Regions from separate parts of the Ralstonia pickettii genome, predicted to be linked through region 2. Evidence: predicted binding sites of a transcription regulator. Region 2 holds the regulator's gene; the other holds the start of a gene.
What was found. The regulator FliA, encoded in region 2, starts transcription of late flagellar genes. The targets are predictions, from matches to a motif close to CTAAAGTTTNNNNNNNNNNNGCCGNTA.
Positions count from the first base shown of each region.

Region 1: flgK (flagellar hook-associated protein FlgK) is a predicted target of FliA. The motif match lies at 7,789-7,815, and genes of this name have one in related genera.

Region 1 covers NZ_CP104382.1:1,242,098-1,254,095, reverse strand. The annotation lists gene flgB (flagellar basal body rod protein FlgB) at 123-578, shown strand; gene flgC (flagellar basal body rod protein FlgC) at 776-1,183, shown strand; gene N5B55_RS22355 (flagellar hook assembly protein FlgD) at 1,211-1,867, shown strand; gene flgE (flagellar hook protein FlgE) at 1,922-3,130, shown strand; gene flgF (flagellar basal-body rod protein FlgF) at 3,176-3,913, shown strand; gene flgG (flagellar basal-body rod protein FlgG) at 3,954-4,736, shown strand; gene N5B55_RS22335 (flagellar basal body L-ring protein FlgH) at 4,770-5,522, shown strand; gene N5B55_RS22330 (flagellar basal body P-ring protein FlgI) at 5,533-6,651, shown strand; gene flgJ (flagellar assembly peptidoglycan hydrolase FlgJ) at 6,668-7,753, shown strand; gene flgK (flagellar hook-associated protein FlgK) at 7,868-9,805, shown strand; gene flgL (flagellar hook-associated protein FlgL) at 9,872-10,831, shown strand; gene N5B55_RS22310 (YoaK family protein) at 10,899-11,642, shown strand; gene N5B55_RS22305 (3-ketoacyl-ACP reductase FabG2) at 11,811-11,998, opposite strand, start outside.
Region 2 covers NZ_CP104382.1:391,163-403,160, reverse strand. The annotation lists gene xylG (D-xylose ABC transporter ATP-binding protein) at 1-768, opposite strand, end outside; gene xylF (D-xylose ABC transporter substrate-binding protein) at 849-1,877, opposite strand; gene N5B55_RS18555 (XylR family transcriptional regulator) at 2,156-3,379, shown strand; gene N5B55_RS18550 (aldose epimerase family protein) at 3,376-4,458, shown strand; gene N5B55_RS18545 (nucleobase:cation symporter-2 family protein) at 4,487-5,914, opposite strand; gene N5B55_RS18540 (MBL fold metallo-hydrolase) at 6,218-7,318, shown strand; gene N5B55_RS18535 (RNA polymerase sigma factor FliA) at 7,387-8,148, opposite strand; gene N5B55_RS18530 (MinD/ParA family ATP-binding protein) at 8,157-8,939, opposite strand; gene flhF (flagellar biosynthesis protein FlhF) at 8,953-10,863, opposite strand; gene flhA (flagellar biosynthesis protein FlhA) at 10,860-11,998, opposite strand, start outside.

The DNA of each region.
Region 1 (11,998 bases), 680 kb from region 2:
AAGGGGCCGCTGATGCCGGGCCCTCCTGCCGGACGGAACGCGCAGCACGCAAACGCAAGACAGAACGCAACCCCGGCGGGTGGCTGCAATCACCAGGACGCCACGCGCAAGGAATGACAGACATGGTCGACAAGCTGGATCAGTTGTTCGGTTTTCAGGAGCAGGCGTTGCACCTGCGCTCGCAGCGGCACCAGATTCTGGCCTCGAACATCGCCAACGCCGATACGCCCAACTACAAGGCACGCGACTTCGACTTTCAGTCGGCGCTGCAGAAGGCGGTCGGCCAGCAAGGCGGTAACAGCCTGCCGATGACGGCAACGGCTGCGGGCCACCTGAGTGTGGATGGCGCGCCGGCCGGCGATGTGTCGCTGATGCAGGCGTCGCTCTCGCAGCAGACCAAGGCGCTGCAGGGCGAGGTGCAGTACCGCACGTCGCAGCAGCCGTCCATCGACGGCAACACGGTCGACATGGACGGCGAGCGCATGCGCTTTGCAGACAACACCGTGCGCTACGAGGCCGACCTGAGCATCGTGACGCAGAAGATCAAGTCGATGCTGGCGGCCATTCAAAACAGCTAGCGTGATGTAGCAACAGCAGCAAGAGCAGCAGACAGGCATTAAGACGACCGCGCAGCAATCACGCGCGGCGAAAGAGGGGCGGGAACTGTGTGGCGCTCCGGGCCGGGAACGATCGGTCCGGAGCAAGCCGCCATACAGGACACCGGATGGGTCCGGCAGGCATGCCGGCAACAGTGTTTGAAGACATCGGAATCAACATGTCGCTATTCAAGGTGATGGATGTAGCTGGCAGCGCGCTCACCGCGCAGTCCAAGCGCATGAACGTGGTCGCCTCCAACCTGGCCAACGCCGAAAGCGTGACGGGCCCGGATGGAACGGCGTACCGCGCCAAGCAGGTGGTGTTCTCGCCCGCGCAGCAGTCTGACGACTACGCCACCGGCGTGTCGGTCGACCGCGTGGTGGAGGACACCGTCACCCCCATGAAGCGCATGCACCAGCCGGGCAACCCGCTGGCCGATGCCGACGGCTACGTGACCATGCCGAACGTCGATGTGGTGGACGAAATGGTCAACATGATTTCTGCGTCGCGCTCGTACCAGGCCAACGTGGAGGTCGCCAACACCACCAAGACGATGGCTTCCAAGGCTCTGACCCTGGGCCAGTAAGCGGCACCTTCCTAGCGAGACACGAACATGACCGTCAGCTCAACGACCAACACGAACAGCACCGCGGGCACGACCTCCGGCAACCAGCTTGCCATCACCAAGGGCAGCGACCTGCAGAACACGTTCATGCAACTGCTCGTGGCGCAGTTGAAGAACCAGGATCCGCTCAACCCGATGGACAACTCGCAGATGACCTCGCAGCTTGCGCAGATCAACACTGTGAATGGCATCCAACAGTTGAACACCACGATGTCGAGCATGCTCACGCAGAACGCGACCACGCAGGCGTCGTCGATGATCGGCCGCACGGTGCAGGTGCCGACCAACAACCTGACGCTGGCGTCGGGCGCAGCCAACTTCGGCGTCTCGGTGCCCAATGGGGCCGACGACGTCGTCGTCACGATCACGAACGCCGCAGGCGTTGCCGTGCGCACCGTCGACCTCGGCCAGATGACGGCCGGCAGCGGCAACTACACCTGGAACGGCAAGGACGACAAGGGCAACCAGCTCGCCGATGGCGCCTACTCCATCAAGTTGACGGCCACGCAGGGTGGGAAGGTCGTCACGGCAAACGCCCTGGGCACCGACAAGGTGGCCGGCGTCACCATCAACAACGGCACGATGCAGCTGGTGCTGGCATCTGGCGGAACCGCCAAGCTGTCCGACGTTGCATCGATTCAATAAACACGGGTGAACTGCGGGCAGACCCCGCGCTTTTATCTTCTACGGGAGAACACTATGGGATTCCAGCAAGGCCTGAGCGGTCTCGACGCCGCCGCTGCCAACCTCGACGTGATCGGCAGCAACGTGGCAAACGCCAACACTGTCGGCTACAAGAAATCGACTGCCGAATTTGGTGACGTGTATGCACGCTCGCTGGTGGGTGCGTCCGACAACCAGATCGGCCAGGGCGTGAGCGTGACCAAGGTCTCGCAGTCGTTCACGCAGGGCAATGTGACCAACACCGGCAACCCGCTGGACATCGCGATCAATGGCACGGGCTTCTACCGTATGGTCGATCCGTCCAGCGGCCAGGTGTCTTACACGCGTAACGGCCAGTTCGAGACCGACAAGAACGGTTTCATCATCTCGGCCACGGGCCAGAACCTGACGGGCTACGGCGTGGATTCGACCGGCAAGGTCAATACCGCCGTGCTGACCAATCTGAAGATTCCCGTCAACGACCTGGCGCCGCTGGCCACCACCAACACCGCATTCGGGGTGAACCTGGATGCTGCGGCCACGGTGCCGACCACCACGCCGTTCTCGCCCACCAACTCGGCCACGTTCAACCACTCGGTTTCGGAGCAGGTGTACGACGGTACGGGCACGGCCCACATGCTGACCAACTACTACGTGCGCACCGCCACTGGCTGGGACGTGTATTCGCAGGTGAATGGCAACAACCCGACGGGCGGCAACCCCGTGACGTCGCTCACGTTCAACAGCAGCGGCCAGCTTACCTCGTCGCCCAGCAAGGTCAACGTGGCCTTTGGCGGCATGAGCATTGCCACCATGGATTTCACGGGTACCACGCAGTACGGCGGCGGCTATAACGACACCGCCCCGGGCGTGACGCAAGACGGTTACGCCACCGGCCGCCTGGCCAGCTATGCGGTCGGTACCGATGGGACCGTCACCGCACGCTACTCCAATGGCCGCACCTCGACGCTGGGCCAGATCGCCATGGCCAACTTCAAGGCACCGGAAGGCCTGCAGAACATCGGCGGCAACCAGTGGGTGGAAACGGCCAACTCCGGCGCGCCGAACCTGGGCACCCCGGGCATGGGGTCGTTCGGCCTGCTGCAATCGTCGGCGGTGGAGCAATCCAACGTGGATTTGTCCGCCGAGCTGGTCAACATGATCATTGCCCAGCGCTCGTATCAAGCCAACGCGCAGACCATCAAGACGCAGGACACCATCCTGCAGACGCTGGTGACGTTGTAATTGTCGTTGCCTGAAGCTGACTGACCGCACACCAAGGACACTCGCATGGACCGCTCGATCTACGTGTCGATGACTGGCGTAAAGCACCTGTTTGACCAACAGGCTGCCAGCGCCAACAACCTCGCCAACGCCAGCACCACGGGTTTCAAGGCGCAGATCGACGCGTTCCATACGGTGGGTGTGCAAGGCGATGGCTCGCCCACGCGCAGCTACGTGATGGCTTCGGCCATCGGTACGGACCTGGCGCCCGGCCCGATCGAAACCACCGGCCGCAGCCTGGACGTGGCCATCGACGGGCCCGGCTTCTTTGCCGTGCAGACGCCGGATGGCGGTGAGGCTTACACCCGCGCCGGCGCCTTCCAACTGGGCCCGGACGGCACGATCCAGACGCTCTCAGGCCAGCCCGTATTGGGCGACGGTGGTCCGATCACGTTGCCCCCCGACACCTCGGTGCAGTTTGCCAAGGACGGCACGGTCAATGCGATCAGCGCCGATAGCCGCACGCCGCCGGTGTCGCTGGGCCGACTGAAGCTGGTGAGCATCGACCCGGCGAACATTGACCGCGGCGCCGACGGCCTGTTCCGCCAGCGCGACGGCCAGGACGCAGGCGTGGACGAAAAGGTCCGCATCACCGGCGGGGCGCTTGAGGGCAGCAACGTCAACCTGACCGACTCGCTGGTCAACATGATCGCGATCTCGCGCCAGCTCGAAATGCAGATGAAATCGCTGCACACGAGCGACACGAATGCCCAGTCGGCCAATGAACTGCTGCGCCACGCCTGAACGGCTGGCGCATTGAATTGAATCAACCAAGGACTCGAACATGATTCGCTCCCTGTGGATTTCCAAAACCGGGATGGACGCCCAGCAATCGCAGCTGGATGTCATCTCGAACAACCTGGCGAACGTCAACACGACGGGCTTCAAGCGCTCGCGCGCCGTGTTCGAAGACTTGCTGTATCAGAACGTGCGCGAGCCGGGTGCGCAGTCGTCGCAACAGACCACGCTGCCTTCCGGCATGCAGATCGGTACGGGCACGCGCATCGTCGCCACCGAGCGTCTGCACACGCAGGGCAACCTGCAGCAGACCGGCAACTCGACCGACGTGGCCATCAACGGCAACGGCTTCTTCCAGGTGCAGATGCCCGACGGCACGCTGGCCTACACGCGTGACGGCAGCTTCCAGATCAACGCACAGGGTCAGCTGGTGACCTCCAGCGGCTACCCGGTCCAGCCGGCCGTGACGGTGCCGCAGAACGCAACCAGCCTGACGATCGGCAAGGACGGTGTTGTGACGGTCACCACGCCGGGCACGGTCAACAACACGCAGGTGGGCACGTTCCAGCTCGCCAACTTCATCAACCCGGCCGGCCTGCGCAGCATGGGCGAAAACCTGTACGCCGAAACCGAAGCGTCGGGCACGGCCAACCTGGCCAACCCCGGCTCGAACGGCGTCGGCGCGCTCAACCAGAACTACGTTGAAACGTCCAACGTGAACGTGGTGGAAGAAATGGTCAACATGATCCAGACGCAGCGCGCGTACGAGATCAACAGCAAATCGGTCCAGACGTCGGACCAGATGCTGGAGAAGCTGTCACAGCTTTGAGCTGGACAGCGCAGTTTTTGAGGATGTAGTGCGATGCATACCCCCCCGGTTCACTCGCTCCAGAATGGCAAGCACAGCGGCCGCGCTGTGCTGGCTGTTCGAGTCGTTCGATTGGTCGTGCTCGGCACGACCGCCTTGCTCGCTACGGCGTGCGGCATGCTGCCGCCGCCGGCCCCGATCGTGCAAGGTCCGACAACCGCACGCCCGCCGATGCCGGTGATGGCGCCGCGTCAGAACGGGGCGATTTACCAGGAAGTGGCATCGGGCAGCGGTGGGTTTCGCGGTATGTTCGAAGACCGCCGCGCACACATGGTGGGCGACACGATCACGATCGTGATCACCGAGAACACGGCGGCCAGCAAGCAGACTTCGGGCAGCGTCAACCGCACGGGCAGCCTGACCGCTTCGGTGCCGACATTTGCTGGCATGAACCCGGGCGTGCTGTCGCTGCTGGGTGTGTCGGCCAGCGACGCAAACAAGTTCGACAGCAAGGGCGCCAACGGTGCGCAGAACAACTTCACGGCCACCATCACGGTGACGGTGGTGGAGGTGCTCTCCAACGGCAACCTGGTGGTGAGCGGCGAGAAGCAGACCGCCGTGGGCCAGGGCACCGAATCGGTCAAGTTCTCGGGCGTGGTCAACCCCACGACCGTCAACAACCAAAACACCGTGCTGTCCACCCAGGTGGCGGACGCACGCATGGAATATCGCGGCACGGGCTATGTGGCCGAGTCGCAGCAGATGGGCTGGCTGTCGCGGTTCTTCCTGACCGTGTCGCCGTTCTGAGGAATCTGCCATGACTTTGCATCGCATCATCGGCGCAGCCCTGGTGGCACTGAGCGCAATTTCGGCGGTGGTTCCGACCACGGCACACGCCGACCGCATCAAGGATCTGACCACCGTTGCCGGCGTGCGCGACAACGCGCTGATCGGCTACGGCCTTGTCGTCGGCCTGGACGGTAGCGGCGACCAGACCACGCAGACGCCGTTCACGGTCCAGAGCTTCAACAACATGCTCACGCAGTTCGGCATCAATGTGCCTGCCGGCGCCAGCATCCAGCTCAAGAACACCGCCGCCGTGGTGGTGACGGCCACGCTGCCCGCCTTCGTGCGGCCGGGCCAGACGATCGATGTGACGGTGTCGTCCATCGGTAACGCCAAGAGCCTGCGCGGCGGCACGCTGCTGCTCACGCCGCTCAAGGGCGTGGACGGCCAGCTCTACGCATTGGCACAGGGCAACGTGGTGATTGGCGGTGCAGGCGCATCGGCCAATGGCAGCAAGGTGCAGATCAACCAGCTCGGCGCGGGCCGTATCGCCAACGGCGCGACGGTGGAGCGTGCCGTGCAGGCCACGGTGGGCGAGGCGGGCAGCATCCAGCTCGATACGGGCACGACGGATTTCGGCACCGTGCAGAACATCGTGACCGCCATCAACAAGCAGTTCGGCACGGATACGGCGCAAGCCGCCGACGGCCGCACGATCAACGTGCGCGCACCGGCCCTGGCGTCGGACCGCGTGGGCTTTCTGGCCAAGCTGCAGAATATTGACGTCACGCCGGCGCTGGCTGCGGCACGCGTGGTGGTCAACGCCCGCACAGGCTCGGTGGTGATGAACCAGCTCGTCAAGCTCGAGCCCTGCGCGGTCGCGCACGGCAGCCTGTCGGTCACCATCAGCACGGAGCCGGTGGTGAGCCAGCCGGCGCCGTTCTCGCAAGGACAGACGGTGGCGGGCGCGCGCTCGAACATTGAGGTCAAGCAGCAAGGCGGCAGCCTCATCAACGTCAAGGGCGGCACCAACCTGGCGGATGTGGTCAAGGCCATCAACGCGATTGGCGCCAACCCGCAAGACCTGATCTCGATCCTGCAGGCGATGAAGGCGGCCAACGCGCTGCGCGCCGACCTGGAAATCATCTGACGCTGCGGAGGCCACGATGAACCAAACCGACCTCACCAGCCGCCTGGCGCTCGATTCCCGCGGGTTCGAGTCGCTCAAGCAAACGGCGCGTACCGATCCGACTGGCGCGGCCAAGACCGTCGCCAAGCAGTTCGACGCGATCTTCGTGAACATGATGCTCAAGCAGATGCGCGATGCATCGCCGCAGAACGGGCCGCTCGATTCGTCTTCGAGCAAGATGTACACGTCGATGCTCGACCAGCAGCTGTCGCAGACCATGGCGTCGCGCGGCGTGGGCGTGGCAGACCAGCTTCTCAAGCAGATGCTGCGTCAGGCCAACCATGTGAACCCGGATGCGGGTGGCAAGGTGAATACTGCGCTGTCCAATACGACGGCGACCAATACCGCGCTGCCAGGGGCCGCCGGTGCCACCAGCGATGCCGCCAAGGCCATCGCCCGTTCGTCGCTGAACAGCATGGCCGCAGCCGTCGCGCCCGGCACGGAAGACGACGGCTCGGGCATCAGCACCGTGCCCCGCCCGGGCCTGGAAGAACGCGTGCAGCGTGCGCTGGCCGCCTTGCGCAAGCAGGCGGACGCGCAGGCGCAGAGCCCAAGCGCGCCACCCGAGGTCGATCTGTCGACGGTGGCATCGGAGCCGCGGGGCGAGCGCATGAGCAGCTTCTACAACAAGCTGATCGACCACGCATCGCAGGCCGCGCAGGAAACCGGCATTCCGGCCAACTTCATGATCGGCCATGCCGCGCTGGAGTCGGGCTGGGGCCGCCGCGAGATCAAGGCAAAGGACGGCACGAACACGCACAACCTGTTCGGCATCAAGGCCGGTGGCTCGTGGGCTGGCAAGACCGCCACGGTGACCACCACCGAATACATCGGCGGCGTCGCCCACAAGGTTCAGGAGAAGTTCCGCGCCTACAGCTCGTACGCCGAGGCGTTCAAGGACTACGCCAACCTGCTGGCCAACAACCCGCGCTACAGCAATGTCGTGGCAGCCGGCAACGGCAACGATGCGGCGTCGTTCGCCAAGGGCTTGCAGCGCGCAGGCTACGCCACCGATCCGAACTACGCCCACAAGATCATGGCGGTGCTCAAGCAGATCGCTTAAGTGACTTAGTAGGCATATTTGGCAGCATCGGCCGGCTCAAGTTTGTTCTTGTCCGGCCGATGTTGTTTCTAGAGCTTATTTCGGCGGCTTCGTGCTGCCCGCACCGAGACAACTATGAGCAGCTCCCTTCTGAATATTGGCGCGTCCGGCCTGCGGGTGGCCGATATCAACCTGCAGGTGACCGGCAACAACATTGCCAACGCCAGCACGCCCGGCTATTCGCGCCAGGAAGCCGTACAGACGGAGAACATTCCGCTGTACGCCGGCGTGGGTTATCTCGGGCAGGGCGCCAACGTCACGACCGTCAAGCGCATCTACGACCAGTTTCTGACCGCGCAGGTGCAAAGCGGTCAGGCCTCGACCAGCGCAGCCGATCAGCTCAACAGCCTGGTGTCGGGCCTGAGCAAATACATGTCGGACAGCAACAGCGGCCTGACTTCGTCGCTCACGAGCTTTTTCAATGCCGCGGACGGCCTGGCGTCCAAGCCTTCGGACACCACCGCGCGCCAGGTCTTCCTGAACGCTGCTGCGGGCCTGCAAAGCCGCTTCAATTCGATTGCCGGCCAGGTGAGTTCGCTCAACAGCCAGGTCAACACGCAGGTGCAGACGCAGATCAGCGCGGTCAATGGCACCGCGCAGCAGATCGCCTCGTTGAACGACCAGATTTCCAAGGCGGAAGCGTCGACCGGTCAGCCGGCGAACGACTTGCGCGACCAGCGCGACCAGCTTGTGCAGACGCTCAATCAATCGATCAAGGCCAGCGTGGTACAGACCGGCGACGGCCAGTTCAACATCTACGTGGGCAACGGCCAGGCGCTCGTGCAGGGCAACCAGAGCTACCAGCTGACGGCGGTGCCGTCGCAGTACGACCCGACGCAACTGTCGGTGGGCTACAAGAGCCCGGGCGGCACGGTCAACATCGACGACAGCCAGCTCGGCGGCGGTGCGCTGGGCGGCCTGATGGATTTCCGCAACAACACGCTGATTCCGGCGCAGAACAGCCTCGGCCGCCTGGCCACGGCCGTGGCGGCCGACGTGAACGCGCAAAACAAGCTGGGCATGGATGCCAACGGCAAGATGGGTACGGATCTCTTCTCCGTGGCCAGCCCGAGCGTCGCGCCCAGCACGAACAACACGGGCAGCGGCACGCTGACTGCCAGCATCACCAACGCCAATGCAGGACAGGGCTACGACTACCAGGTCAAATACCAGGGCGGCGCCTATACCGTTTCGCACTATCCGGACGGCTCCGCCTCCGTAACGGTGTCGAGCTGGCCGACCACGATCGACGGCGTCACGCTCAACCTGTCGGGCACGATGAACAGCGGTGACTCTTTCCTGGTGCGCCCGACTGCCAACGCGGCCGCCACCATGCAGACGCTCACCACCGACTACCACAACGTGGCCGCAGCCTCGCCCGTGGTGCTCAACCAGGGCAGCAACAACACGGGCAGCGCCACGGTGTCTTCGCTGGGCGTGGACAGCACGTATGCCGGCTCGCCGCTCAGCTCGCCCATCAACCTGACTTACAGCTCGGCCGTTGGCGGCTCGCTGTCGGGATTCCCGGGCAGCGTCACCGTCACGGTGGGTGGCACGTCGACCACGTACGCGGGCGGCACTGCGCCGTACACCCAGGGCGCGACGTACGCGTTCAACGGCGTACAGATGACGCTGTCGGGTTCGCCCGGCAACGGTGACACATTCGCTATTTCGGCCAATACCGCCAACAGCACCGACAACCGCAACGCCAGCGCGCTGGCCAAGCTGCGCAACAGCAACCTGCTGGACGGCGGCACGACTTCGATTGGCTCGGCGTGGAACAACCTCGTCACCCAGGTCGGTGTGCAGGCTAACCGCGCCAGCACCAACCTGACCTCGCAGAAGGCGCTGCTGGCCAGTTCCACGCAACAGCAGCAGTCGGTGTCGGGCGTGAGCCTTGATGAAGAGGCGATGAACCTGATGAAGTATCAGCAGGCCTACCAAGCTTCGGCCAAGGTGATGCAGACGGCCAATTCGCTGTTTGGCAGCCTGCTGTCGATTGCCGGCGGCTGATGGGTAGTGCTGAAGAAAACGCCCCGCCTGCCGATAACGTCCTAAAGCCCTTCGTCCGGACCGATCATGCGAGTCAGTAGCGCCCAATTCTTTGCCGCGTCTTCCGCTTCGATGCAGAACACGCAATCGAACCTGCTTACGCTGCAGCAGCAGATTGCGAGCGGTATCGCGCTCACCAGTGCGGGCGACAACCCCAGCGCGTTCGGTCAGATGGCGCAACTGCAGCAAACGCAGGACGCCAACGACCAATACCAGTCCAACCGTGACACCACCGACGCGCGCCTCACCAGCGTGTCTTCGGCGCTGACCAACCTGGTGACCACGCTGCAGCAGGGCAAGCAGACCTTGGTGGGCGCCAACACCTCGCTGATGACGGAGTCACAGCGCGTTGGTGTGCTGGCGCAGGTCAAGCAGCAGTACCAGCAACTGCTGTCGACGGCCAATCAGCGCGATGCCGCGGGCGTAGCCCTGTTTGGCGGCGCCAACGGCACGACCGATCCGTTCACCAACACCGGCGGTTCCGTGCAATACGTCGGCAGCGGCCAGCCACCCGTGGTGCAGGTGTCCCAGAACATCTCGATGCCGAATTCGGTGGCGGGCGATTCGGTGTTCGTGCGCATCCCCAACTCGGATGCGTCCAACCCGAACGCTAATCAGAGCATCTTCAAGACGTACGAGAAGCTGATCACGGCGCTGTCGACCCCGATCAACGCAGCCACGCAGGCTACCGACGTCGCTAACCTGCAAAAGGCCGTGCAGACGGCGCAGGGCAATCTGGACAACGCTTACCAAGTGGCCCTGCAGGCGCAGGTGACGGTGGGCACGCAGCAGGCGCAGCTCACCACGCTCAACAGCAGCGGCTCGAACTACGGCGAGCAGTTGAAGGAACAGATCTCGAAGCTGCAATCGGTGGACTACACTTCTGCCATCTCGCAGTTCTCTCAGCAGCAAGTGTCGCTGCAGGCCGCGCAGAAGACCTTCACGGCCATGCAGGGCATGTCGCTGTTCCAGTACATCAATCCTTGATGCGGCGCAGTCGGGCGGGCAGGGAGCGCGGCGTATCATGTCGGCTCACCTACCGTCAGGACTGGTCATGCCCATCCAGTATCTTCGCCGCCTGACCAGCCCGGAACGCTCAGAAGACGCCAACCGGCGCCTTGGTCAGTCACTGGCCTTCGTGGCGGGCGCCGCCAACGCAGGCGGATTCCTCGCCGTCAAGCAATACACCTCGCACATGTCCGGCGTTGTCTCGGCAATGGCCGATGACCTGGTGTTGGGCAATGTTGTGCTCTTGCTCGCGGGTTTTGCTTCGCTGCTGGCGTTTCTGTGCGGTGCAGCCTGTACGGCGGTACTCGTCAACTGGGGGCGTCGCCGCAGCACGCAGAGCGAATTTGCGCTGCCGCTCATGCTGGAGGCCGCGCTGCTGCTGCTCTTCGGTCTGATGGGCACAACGCTCGGACAATACCGGGTCGTGTTCGTGCCGGCTACCGTGGCATTGCTGTGCTTCCTGATGGGGCTGCAGAACGCCATCATCACCAAGATCTCGAAGGCGGAGATCCGAACCACGCACGTGACCGGCCTCGCCACCGACATCGGCATCGAAATCGGCAAGGCGCTGTATTGGAACCATGGGCACCACAATCTGCCCGCTGTGGTGGCCAACCGGCCCAAGCTGCGGCTGCTGGCGTCCTTGCTCGTGATGTTCTTTGTGGGCGGCGTGGTGGGCGCGTTGGGCTTCAAGCATCTGGGCTATGCCGCTACGATTCCGCTGGCGTCGATTTTGATGCTGCTGGCGGTGGTGCCGGTGGTGGACGATCTGCTGGCGCGCCGCCGGTAGAGACGGGCGCGCCTCAGCGCAGCAGTTTGTTGCCGGCAATTGCCCATGCCGCCGACCACACCCTGATCAGCACCACGTGCATCCGCAGCGTAAAGCGGCTCGCCAATCAGCGCGCGAAGTGAGGCTTGAGCGTGGGCTCTGCGCCCAGAGCGGCAGCCTTGCGGCGCATCACACCATGCCCCCGTTGACCCCGATCACCTGCCGCGTTACGTAAGACGCCGCATCGGACATCAGGAAGCCGACCACCGCAGCCACCTCCGCGGGCTGTCCAACGCGTTGCATCGGTATGGCCTGCAGGGCTTGGTCCACGTGTTCCATGTGGGCAAGCATGTCGGTTTCGATCAACCCGGGCGCAA
Region 2 (11,998 bases):
GGGATGGGGCTCGCGCGGAAACAGTTGCGTGATCTCGCGGCCGACCATCTGCGCGATGATGCGGTCGGTCGTCAGATCACGCATCGGCGCGGTCGAAACATGGCGGCCATCGCGGATGACGGTGACCGTGTCGCACACCGCCTCCACCTCATCGAGCTTGTGCGAGATGTAGACGCACGCAATGCCGCGCGCTTTCAGGTCGCGCACGATGTCGAGCAGGATGCGCGTCTCTGCCGCCGTAAGCGACGACGACGGCTCATCCAGGATCAGCAGCTTGGCGCGCTTGTTGAGCGCCTTGGCGATTTCAATCAACTGCTGGTGGCCGCCGCCGTAGTGCATCACGGGCAGCGCCACGTTGATACCCTGGATGTTCAGGTCACGCAGCAGCTTGTCGGCGCCCTGGTACATGGCCGCGTAGTTCATGCGGCCACCCGGCAGCGTGATTTCGTTGCCAAGATAGATGTTCTCCGCGACCGCCAATTCCGGCACCAGCATCAGTTCCTGATGGATGATGACGATGCCCGCGCGCTCGGTGTCGCGAATACCGCCGGCGCGCAGTGGCTGCCCCTCCCAGACGATTTCGCCATCCCAGGTGCCGCTCGGGTACACACCGGAAAGCACCTTCATGAGCGTGGACTTTCCGGCGCCGTTCTCGCCGCACAGGCCAACACACTCGCCTGGCCTCACGACCAGGTTGATACCATCGAGCGCCTTCACACCGTCGAACGTCTTGACGATGCCGCGCATCTGCAACAGCGGTTCAGACATGCCCCGTCCCTGGGATACGAAAGCGGCCGGCGACGAGCGGCTGCCTCATCGCCGGCACAAAGCGACCTGACTGTGCGACCTTACTGGCCGCCGATCTGAGCCTGCGTGTAGAAGCCGTCTTTCACCACCAGATTGACGTTGTCCTTCGTGAGTTGGGTGGGTTGCAGCAGCACCGTGTCGACCTTCTTCTTGCCGTTGTCGTACTGGGCGTTGTATTTGGGCTTGTCACCCTTGGCGAGGGCCACCGAAAGCTGCGCGGCCTCCGTTGCAATCAGCTTGAGCGGCTTGTAGACCGTCATCGTCTGCGTGCCGGCAATCACGCGCTTCACGGCAGCAAGGTCGGCATCCTGGCCCGACACCGGCACCTTGCCGGCCAGCTTCTGCGCAGCCAGCGCCTGGATCGCGCCGCCCGCCGTGCCGTCGTTGGATGCCACCACGGCATCGATCTTGTTGTTGTTCGCCGTCAGCGCGTTTTCGACGATACCCAGCGCCGCAGAAGCGCTCCACTCGGGCACCCATTGCGAGCCGACAACCTTGATGTCGCCGCGGTCGATGGCCGGCTGCAGCACCTTCAGCTGGCCCTGCCGCAGCATCTTGGCGTTGTTGTCCGTGGGCGCGCCGCCCAGCAGGAAATAATTGCCCTTCGGGCGCACGTTGAAGACGCCCTGCGCTTGCAGTTCACCCACCTTCTCGTTGTCGAACGAAATGTAGGCATCAACGTCGGCATCGAGAATCAGGCGGTCATACGACACCACCTTGATGCCGGCCTTCTTTGCTTCGGCCACCACGTTGGTCAGCGCCTTGGAGTTGAACGGCACGATGACGATCACGTCGACACCGCGCGAGATCAGGTTCTCGATCTGCGAGATCTGGCGTTGCTCGCTGGCGTCCGCTGATTGCACCGACACCTTGGCACCCAGCTTTTCTGCGGCAGCGACAAAGTAATCGCGGTCGCGCGACCAGCGCTCCACGCGCAAGTCGTCGATACAGAAGCCAATTTCCGGATGCGCCTTGCTCGCGTGCGCCAGCGGCGCGGTCATCGACAGGCTGGCGAGCACTGCACCGCAAACGACGGCCCTCAAAACACAACGGCGTTGGTTCGATCTCATGTCTCACTCCATCTTCTTTTGTTGGTGGATACCCTAGGCCGACGGAACGCGTGGTGCGCCGCAATGGTGATCTCGCCCGGCTCGACGGCCATCGCATGGTGATGCGGCGGCCCAGCACGGGCAATTACGAAATTGCCCAACCGAACTAACATTTCTTGCCACCCGGCACCGATCGTCTGACAGCGCTCCATGTAGCCAATAGAATGTGCGGGCGAGCGGCACGCCCCTGCGCTGCGGCCGCTTGGCAACCCCTGCCACCGCGAGCGGCCCGAGCCACCATGCACCGTCAATCGTCCGATCCATCGCAGCACGCGCGCATTCATCGCATTGCGCTGCTGTTCAATGCCAACAAGGTGTATGACCGCGAAATCATCGCGGGCATTGGCGACTACATGCGCTCCACCCGCGTGACGTGGGACTTGTTTCTCGAAGAGGATTTCCGCTGCCGGCTGCCCGGTATCGAGCGCTTTGACGGCGACGGCATCATTGCGGATTTCGACGACCCAGCAGTCGCCGAAGCGCTGCGCGGTTGCCCGTTGCCCGTGGTAGCCGTCGGCTCATCGTATGAAGACGCGGCGCACTACCCGGCAAAGGAACCGTATGTGGCGACCGACAACGGCAAGCTGGTCGCGCTGGCCTACCGGCACCTGATCGAAGCCGGACTTCAGCACTTTGCGCTGTACAGCCTGCCCCAGGCACCTGAGAACCGCTGGGCACAGGAGCGCGAACTGGCCTTTACGCGTTTGCGTCGGCAAGACAATCCCGCCGCCCCCGTTGAGCAGGAGATCTATCGGGGGCTTTCGACCAGCGCGCCGACCTGGCATCAGGCGATCAGCCGGTTGATCGAATGGCTGCGCGGCTTGCCCAAGCCCATCGGCATCATTGCCGTGACGGATGCGCGGGCGCGCCACCTGCTGCAGGCCTGCATGACGGCGGGGTTCGCCGTACCGGAAGAAATCGCCATCATCGGCATCGACAACGATCCGCTCACGCGCACGCTCAGCCGCATCCCGTTGTCATCGGTCATTCAGGGCACCGTGGAGATGGGTCGCACCGCCGCACATCTGCTGCATCAGATGCTGGGCGGCGCCCGCCTGGCAGGCCGGCAGATTCTCGTACCACCCGTGGGCATCAACGTGCTGGCGTCGTCCCGGCACCAGCCGCTTGCCAGCCCGTACGTCATGCGGGCGCGGCACTTCATTCGGCAATACGCCTGCCAAGGGATCAAGACCGAGCAGGTCGCGGACTACGTCGGTATCTCGCGGTCATCGCTCGAAGAACACTTTCGTCGTGAATTGCATTGCACCGTGCACCAGGAAATCCTTCGCCATAAGCTCGACGCGGCCAAGCACATGCTGGCCAGCCGTGATGTCGCAACTGCCGAAGTGGCGGTGCGCTGCGGCTTTACTTCCCCGCAATATATGCACGCCGTATTCCGCCGCGAGCTGGATTGCACACCACGCGAATACCAGGAACGCACCATCGCAGAGGGCCAATCATGAGCATCGCGCCAGCGCTGTCCGCACACGCGCCGCTCGACGGCGCCATCTCGTCAGCAACATGGGGGCACTTGCCGGACGGTGAGCCGGTTCGGCTGTTCACGCTGCGCAATGCCTTGGGCATGCGCGTTTCGATCAGCGACCTCGGGGCGACGCTCGTCTCCTGGCAGGCGCCGGACCGCGGCGGGCGTCTGGGCGAGATTCTTCTCAACCATGCGACGCCTGCCGCCTACCTTGAATCGGGAAGCTATCTTGGGGGCTTGATCGGACGCTGGGCCAACCGGATTGCCGGCGCGCGCTTTACGCTCGACGGGATCGACTACGCGCTCGACCGCAACGAGGGCAGCAATCTGCTGCACGGGGGAGCGAGCGGGTTTCATCGGGCACGATGGGACGCCGACGATCAGGACGGCGCTTTGGTCCTGCGGCTCACGTCTGCGGAAGGCGATGCGGGATTCCCGGGCAATGTCGCCGTGCAGGTTCGCTATGCGCTTGCCGACGATGGCACGCTGTCGATCGACTACGAAGCGCGGACCGATGCGCCCACGCCGATCAACCTGACCAGCCACGGGTATTTCAACCTGAGCGGCAAACCCCGCACCGACATCAGGGGCCACATCCTGTCGATCGATGCCGATGCCTATCTGGAAGTCGATGCCAAGCTGATCCCGACACGGGCAGTGAGTGTCGCCGGCACGGCATTCGATTTTCGGCAGGCGGCGCCCATCGGGGCACGGCTGGACTGGCCTAACGCACAGTTGGCGCAGACCGGGGGATTCGACCACTGCTTCGTGCTGCGCAATTCGGCCTCGGACGGTCGTCCGCATGTGCGTCCGGTCGCGCGTCTGTATGAACCCGGCAGCGGCCGCGAGCTGACGGTGCTCACAGACCAACGCGGGCTTCAGTTCTACTCGGGCCACAAGCTGGCGGGCACGCACGCGCAGCGCAGCGGCTTATGCCTGGAAGCGAGTGCGTTTCCGAACCAGGTCAACATGCCCGATGCCGAAACAGTCATGCTGCGCCCGGGCCAGGTCTATCGGCAGCACACCGCATACCGCGTCTCCGTTGCCGGAGAAACCTGAGCCGCGGTGCAGCGCGGGCGTTGGATGATCAATGCGCGGCTGCGGCTGCACCGTGCATCACTTCGTGCGAGCCGCGGATGCCGTTGAACCAGGCGTTCAACACCACGGCCACCAGCGTGCCCATCACGATGCCGCTGTGGGTGATCGGGCGCGTCCAGTCCGGGAAGTGATGGAAGAAGGCTGGGGCAAGCGTCGGCATCATGCCAAAGCCCACCGACACCGCGATGATCAGCAGGTTGTGGCGCTGCTGTTGGAAATCGACCATGCCCAGCATGCGGATGCCGGCTGCGGCCACCATGCCGAACATCACGATGCCCGCCCCGCCCAGCACGTATTGCGGCACCGATGCCACCACGTACGACAGCTTCGGAAACAGCCCCAGCACGATCAGCAACACCCCGCCGGCGGCCGCCACATAGCGCGAACGCACGCCCGTGATCGACACGAGCCCGATGTTCTGCGAGAACGACGTATGCGGGAACGTGTTGAACACCCCGGCCACCACCGTCGCCAGACCATCGGCACGCAGGCCGTTGGTCAGTTCATTACGCGAGATGGGCTTGCCGACCACGTGCGCCAGCGCGAGGAACATGCCGGTCGACTCCACCAGCGTGATCACGATCACGATGCACATCGAGATGATGGCCGACAGCTCGAACTTCGGCATACCGAAGTAGAACGGCGTCACCAGCGTCATCAGGGGTGCGGCGCTCGCGTCGGCGAGCGACACCTTGCCGAACGCCGCCGCCACCAGCGTGCCCGTCACGATACCCAGCAGCACGGCGATGTTGCACAGCAGTGCGTTGCCGAACTTGGTCAGCAGCAGGATCGTCACCAGCACGAGCGCCGCAATGGCGAGGCCGAACGGATCGCCAAACGCCGGGTTCGGCACCATGTGGCGCACGCCGTCCACCACCTGCGGAATCATCTGCTGGCCGCCCGCGGCCCAGTTGATCCCGACGCTCAGCAGCGAAAAACCGATCAGCATGATGACCGTGCCCGTCACCACGCGCGGGAAGAGGCCGAGCAGCCGCCCCATCAGCGGCGCCACGGCAATCCCGAACACGCCTGAAACGATCGACGCCCCGAAGATGCCGGGCAGCCCCATGCCGGGCTCCACACCGATGGCGATCATGGGCGCAACCGCCGCAAACGTAACGCCCATCATGACCGGCAGGCGGATCCCGAACATCAGGAAACCGAGCGATTGGATGAGCGTGCCGATGCCAGCCGCAAACAGGTCGCAATTGACGAGATAGGAGAGATCGCTCTTCGACAGGCCGAGCGCATTGCCGACAATCAGCGGCACGGCGATCGCGCCGGCGTACATCACCAACAGGTGCTGCAGGCCAAGCGCGAACAGGCGTGGCAGCGGCAGAAATTCGTTGACGGGATCGCCAGCGGCGCCGGTGATTGTCGACGAAGAGAGCGAGGGTTGGCCGGGGGATTGGCGCATTGTCTGTCTCCTGGGCCGCCCCCGTGTCAGTGCCGGGAGCGTGCTTTAGGCGGATGGGGCGGGTTCGATCCGCCAGCATTCATGCGGCGTGATGCCGCGTATTCGCCGGAATCTTGGATGGGCGCCATTTTTCTGTCAACAATTACATACGTTTTTTGTGTACATATTTTGCGTTCTGAAATGCAGGTGCGCGATGGTGACTTCACGGGTCGCGTGCATCTGCCCCGGCACCGGAAATCAAAGATTCCTTGATACTGACGTCATCCTTCTCATCTCTGTGCTTCGCTGACCCGCTCCGATGCCATGAAGAATCCCGACTACAACCCCGCCAAGCCGCACCACACGCCGGACGGATTCCGCAACCGCTATCCGCACCCGCGCCCCGACGCCGATTTCTGGCAATGGCAACGCGAGCGCCGCCGCCTGAAGCTGCCCAAGCCGCCGACGCAAGACCTCTCCTGCGTTGCGCCCAACCTCGGTGCCATCCATCAGCCGCCGAGCCAGCCGCAACTGACCTGGATCGGCCACGAAACGCTGCTCCTGCAGATCGACGGGCTGAACGTGCTGACCGACCCGGTGTTCTCAAAGCGCGCCTCGCCGCTGCCGTTTGCCGGGCCGCGCCGCCATCAACCGCCAGGGCTGTCGCTCAAGCAGTTGCCGCATATCGACCTGGTGCTGATCTCGCACAACCACTATGACCACCTCGACCGCGCCAGCGTGCGGGCGCTGATGCGCCAGCCCGGCGGTGCGCCGATGTTCTTCGTGCCGCTGGGCATCGACCGCTGGTTTGCGCGCAACGTGCGCGGCACGCGCCTGGCCGGCGACCAACCGAACGTACGCGCGTTCGACTGGGACGACGAAGCCCGCTTCGGCCCCTTCGCCGCGCACTTCTGCGCCGTGCAGCACTGGTCCGCGCGCGGCCTGTACGACCGCAACCGGACGCTGTGGGGCAGCTGGGCGCTACTGCATCCGCACCTGCGCTTCTGGTTCTCGGGCGATCTGGGGTATTCGCAAGACACGCGCGACATCGGTACGCGCTTCGGCCACTTCGATGTGGCGGCCATTGCCGTGGGCGCCTACGAGCCGCGCTGGTTCATGAAGGCGCAGCACATCGACCCGGCGGAAGCCGTGCAGGTCATGCAAGACATCGGCGCACGGCAGGCCGTGGGCATTCATTGGGGCACGTTCGAGCTGACGGACGAAGCGCTGGACCAGCCCATCACCGACCTGGCCCACGCGCTGAAGGCCGCCAACGTGCCCGCCGAGCGCTTCCTTCTCTTCAAGCACGGCGAGACCCGCGTGTGGGATGCCGCCGCGTCGCGGCTCGTGACCGACGTGCCCGAAGTAACCGACGTGCCGAAAGAAAAAGCGCGGCCGCGAGATGACTCGCTGGCCGCGCAGTAAGAAACTGGCAGGTCAGGCACAGACCCGGCGTCGCTCGCCATTGGCGGCGGCGCTCGGGTGATATCGGATCAGGTCGGCGTCGGCAGCCACGCACGATCGCGCAGCCGCGAGCGGATGCGGGCAATCGCCTGGCTATGGATCTGACACACGCGCGATTCCGATACGCCCATCACGGCGCCGATTTCACGCAGGTTCAGATCCTGCTCGTAGTAGAGGCTCATCATGAGCTTTTCGCGCTCGGGCAGTGCCTCGATGGCGGCGACCACCGATTCGCGCAGGTCGTGGTCCAGCAGTTGGTCCAGCGGCGTGGCGTCGTTCTCGGGCGCACGGTTCTCGATGAAGGCGTCGGCGTCTTCGCGATCGAAATCTTCGTAATACAGCAGCTGGCTGCCTTGCAGGTCGACCAGCTGCTTCTGGTATTCGGCCAGCGACATGCCCAGCGCTGCGGCAATCTCGGTTTCGGTGGGCGCGCGGCCCTTCTGCTGCTGGAGCTTCTGGATTGCCTGCTCGATCGTGCGCGCGTTGCGGCGCAGGCCGCGCGGCAGCCAATCCGAGCCGCGCAGTTCGTCCAGGATCGCGCCGCGGATACGCTGGGCCGCGTAGAACTCGAACTGCACACCCTGCGTTTCCTCATAGCGCGACAGCGCGTCGAGCAAGCCCATCATGCCGGCCTGGATCAGGTCGTCCAGCTCAACGCTGGCCGGCAGCTTGACCATCATCTGGTTGGCAATGCGACGCACGAGCGGTGCGTACGTGGCCATCTCGTCGGACTTGGTCTTGCGACCGGTTGCGGTGTACATATCCATGCCTGCCTTTGACGCTTCGTTCATGCTGCGCCTCAATAAACCAATTCGGCCGCGCGTGCGGTGGCGCCGGGTGTCGCTGTCGATGCCGACATTGACGTTGCTTGCGCCGATTCATCTGCCGGCTCCTGAGCCGGTGCCCGCGCCGACATGACCACCCGTGACGGCGCACTGCCATCACCGGCTTGGGCCTCGGCGCTGGCCCAGCTCAACATTTCTTCGGCAAGCTGGCGGAAGGCCATGGCCGAAGGCGATGCGGGAAACGCACTCGCCACGGGCTTGCCGAGCGAGAGCGCGAGTTCTACGTGCCGGTCCTCGGGGAGGTAGCCGGCGAAATCGATCCGGGTGTTCAGGTACTGGCCCACGGTGTTGGCCAGGTTGCCGAACACGCGCACGGCGGAATCCACCGAATGCGCGCCGCACACCACGGTGCGGATGCCGGCGCCGCCTTGCAGCACGGCGGTTTTCTTGAGCAGCGTGTAAGCGCTCTTGATGCCTTCCGGACCATCCGAGAAGGTCAGCAGCACGTCGTCGCACGCTTCGGCCACGGTGCCCAGCGCCCGCGTGCCGAAATGCGCTGCCACGAGGGTCACATCCGCCGTCTCGTCGTGCTCCTCAAGCACACCGGCCATGGCCAGCACGGTCTGCGCGCTCACCACAGCGGTATCGCGGCCCATGCCGGACAGCGCGATGCGCAGGTTGTCGACAAAGTCATCGACCTGCTCTTCCGCGCCGATCACGAGCACGCGGCGGGCAGCGGCATGACCGAGCATGCGCCGCAGCCCTGCGGCTTGATCCTTGGCGAATGGCGTCGTCATGGTCGCCCCCTTGTCAGGCGAAATCGAAAGCGGCCAGGCCGGGTTCGCGGTTGCCTGCGTTGCGTGACACCGCACCCTGGGCCACGAGCAGCGATTCGTCCGAATCCAGCGTGAACGACGACTGCTCCGCACCGGCCCGGAACGAGCGGTGGATGAGCAGCTTCTTGTTCGGCACCGCGATGTCTTCCGGCACTCGCTGGCCGTACGACACGTAGTGCAGCGGCAGGCGGCGGCGGATCATCACGTCCATCGCGTGGCCCACGGAAGCGGCCTCGTCGATCTTGGTCAGGATGCAGCCGGCCAGGTTGGCGTCGCGGTAGGCACCCACGACTTCATCGAGCGTCTTGCCGTTGCTGGCAGCGTTGAGCAGCAGCAGGCGCTTGATCGACGGGCCCACGGCGTGCAGCATCGCCATCTGTTCGGACACGGCGCGGTCGCGCTGGCTCATGCCGATGGTGTCGATCAGCACGACGTGCTTCTCGCGCAGGTCGTTCAGCGCCAGGCTCAGGTCTTGCGCGTCTTTCACGGCATGCACCGAGACGCCCAGGATCTTGCCGTAGATGCGCAGCTGTTCGTGGCCGCCGATCCGGTAGCTGTCGGTCGACAGCAGTGCCACACGTGAGGCGCCATGGCGCAGCACGAAGCGTGCGGCCAGCTTGGCGGTCGTGGTGGTCTTGCCCACGCCGGTCGGGCCCATCAGGGCAAACACGCCGCCCTGGTCGAGCAGGCTGTTTTCATCCGACACGGTGCTCAGGTTCTTTTCAATCGCACGCTGCACAAAATCCAGCGCGCCTTCGTACGTGTCGTGCTGCGGCATGTTCTCCAGCACGTAGCGCGTGAGCTGCGCCGAGAACCCTGCGTTGAGCATGGTCTGGAACAGGCGCGTACGCACCGGGTCGCCCAGCTTCACGCCCAGCGAGGCCAGGCTCGACATGGCGTCGTTCAGCGTGCTCTTGAGCGTTTCGATCTCGCCGACCATGCGGCGGGTCATCACGTCGGTCTCGGCACGGATGCTTTCCTTCACGTCGGCCTGGAAGGCCGAACGCTGCAGGCTCACGTCATCACGCGGGGCTTCGGGCTTGGCCATCGTGTCCTCCACGCGGACGAAAATGTCGGACGCCTTGCCTGCGTCGGCTTGCGCGTCGATGCGGGCCTTCACAGGCGCTTCGGCCTTCTGCTGTTCTGCACGGAGGTTGCGGGCCTGGGCTTCCACGCGCTCGGCAAAGCTGCGCAGCGAAACCGGGCGCTCTTCCTGTTCATGTGCCTGCTCGCGTGGCTGCTCACGGCGTGCGGCAAAGCGGGCGGTCGATTCCATCGCCGGCTCCTCGTCTTCCACTGCGGTGCGGCGGGCGATGAATTGGGCGGTGCTGGCCAGGGCTTGCGCCGCGGACTGGGCAACCTCGGCATTGGCGCGGTCCAGCGACAGGCCAGCCAGCATGCGGGTGGACGCTGCCAGCGCATCTTCTTCGCCGAAGGCCACGTCGTCATCCACGCGCGTTTGCAGCGTGCGGCCGGCCGGCTTGGCCACCGGAGCAACCGGGGCTGCCGGAGCTTCATCCGGTGCCGGCGCGCGGCGCGAAGCAATGAAGCGGTTACGCAGACGGGCCAGCGCGTTGGGTGCCGGGGTCTCGGCCTGCGGGGCTTCATCCGCCGGTGCCTGCGCGGCAGCCACCGTTGCGGTTGCAGCGGCAATCGGTGCGGGCTCGGGAATCGGGGCCGGTGCCGTGGGACGGCGCTGCGCCGTCCGGGGCGCCGACGACTGCGTGTCGACCAGCGCATCCACGTGCGAATCGGATGCCGCGATGATCTCGATGCCGCCGGGAATGGCGCGGTTCGACAGGATCAGAGCGCCATCGCCCAGTTGGTCGCGGACCTTGCGCAGAACGTCACGCGACGTCAGTCCGGTAAATCGATGCATTTTCATGCGCGGCCTCCAAGCATGGCGACAACCTTAATCGTTCGGTGATCTGGAATTTCTGCGTGCGACAGCACGCGCAGGCTCGGTGCGGCACGCTTGAACAGGCGGGCGAGCATCGGGCGCAGTGCGGGCGGCACGAGCAGGACGCCGGTCTGACCCATCTGTTCGTGCTGCCGCGACGAGTCCGCTGCCGCCTGCATGAGCGAGTCGGCCAGTTGCGGTTCGATCGGGCCGGCGTTAGAGCCAACGACGCTTTGCAGCAAGATGTTCTCCAGATTCGGGTCAAGCGTGACGACCTGCATTTCGGTCTTGTTCGGGAAGAGCTGCTGGGCAATCGCCCGGCCCAGCGCCACACGCACGGCGGCGGTGAGTTCGGCGGGGTCTTGCGTCCTGCCTCCGTGCTCCGCCAGCGTCTCGACGATGGTGCGGATATCGCGGATGTGCAGGCCTTCGTCCAGCAGGTTCTGCAGCACCTTCTGCACGGTCGCGACGGGCAACAGCTTCGGCACAACGTCTTCGACCAGCTTCGGTGCTTCCTTGCCCAAATGATCGAGCAATTGCTGGACTTCCAAACGGCCGAGAAGCTCGGTGCTATGGGTGTAAATCAACTGATTGACGTGCGTGGCGATGACCGTGCTGCAGTCGACCACGGTGTAACCCTCGGCCTGCGCGCGATCGCGCACATCGGCAGTGATCCACATGGCAGGCAGACCAAAGGTCGGGTCCACGGTCGGGGTGCCGGGCAGTTGCGTGCCCAGTCGACCACCGAGGCCACCCATGCCGCCATGACCCCCCATGCCGTCCTGGCCGCCCGGGTTGATGGCGAGGAACTTGCCCTGCTGCACTTCGCCGTGGCCGATTTCCACACCCTTGAGGGTGATGCGGTACGACGACGGGCCCAGCTCCAGGTTGTCGCGGATGTGTACCACCGGCGCCAGGAAACCCATGTCCTGCGTGAACTTCTTGCGGATGCCCTTGATCCGGCGCAGCAGCTCGCCGTCCTGGCTCTTGTCGACCAGCGGGATCAGGCGGTAGCCGATTTCCAGGCCCAGCACGTCGACCCACGCAACGTCGTCCCAGCTCGCCTCGGGCGTATCCACCGGGGCAATGGCCTGCAGCACGGGCTCGATCTCGGGCACTT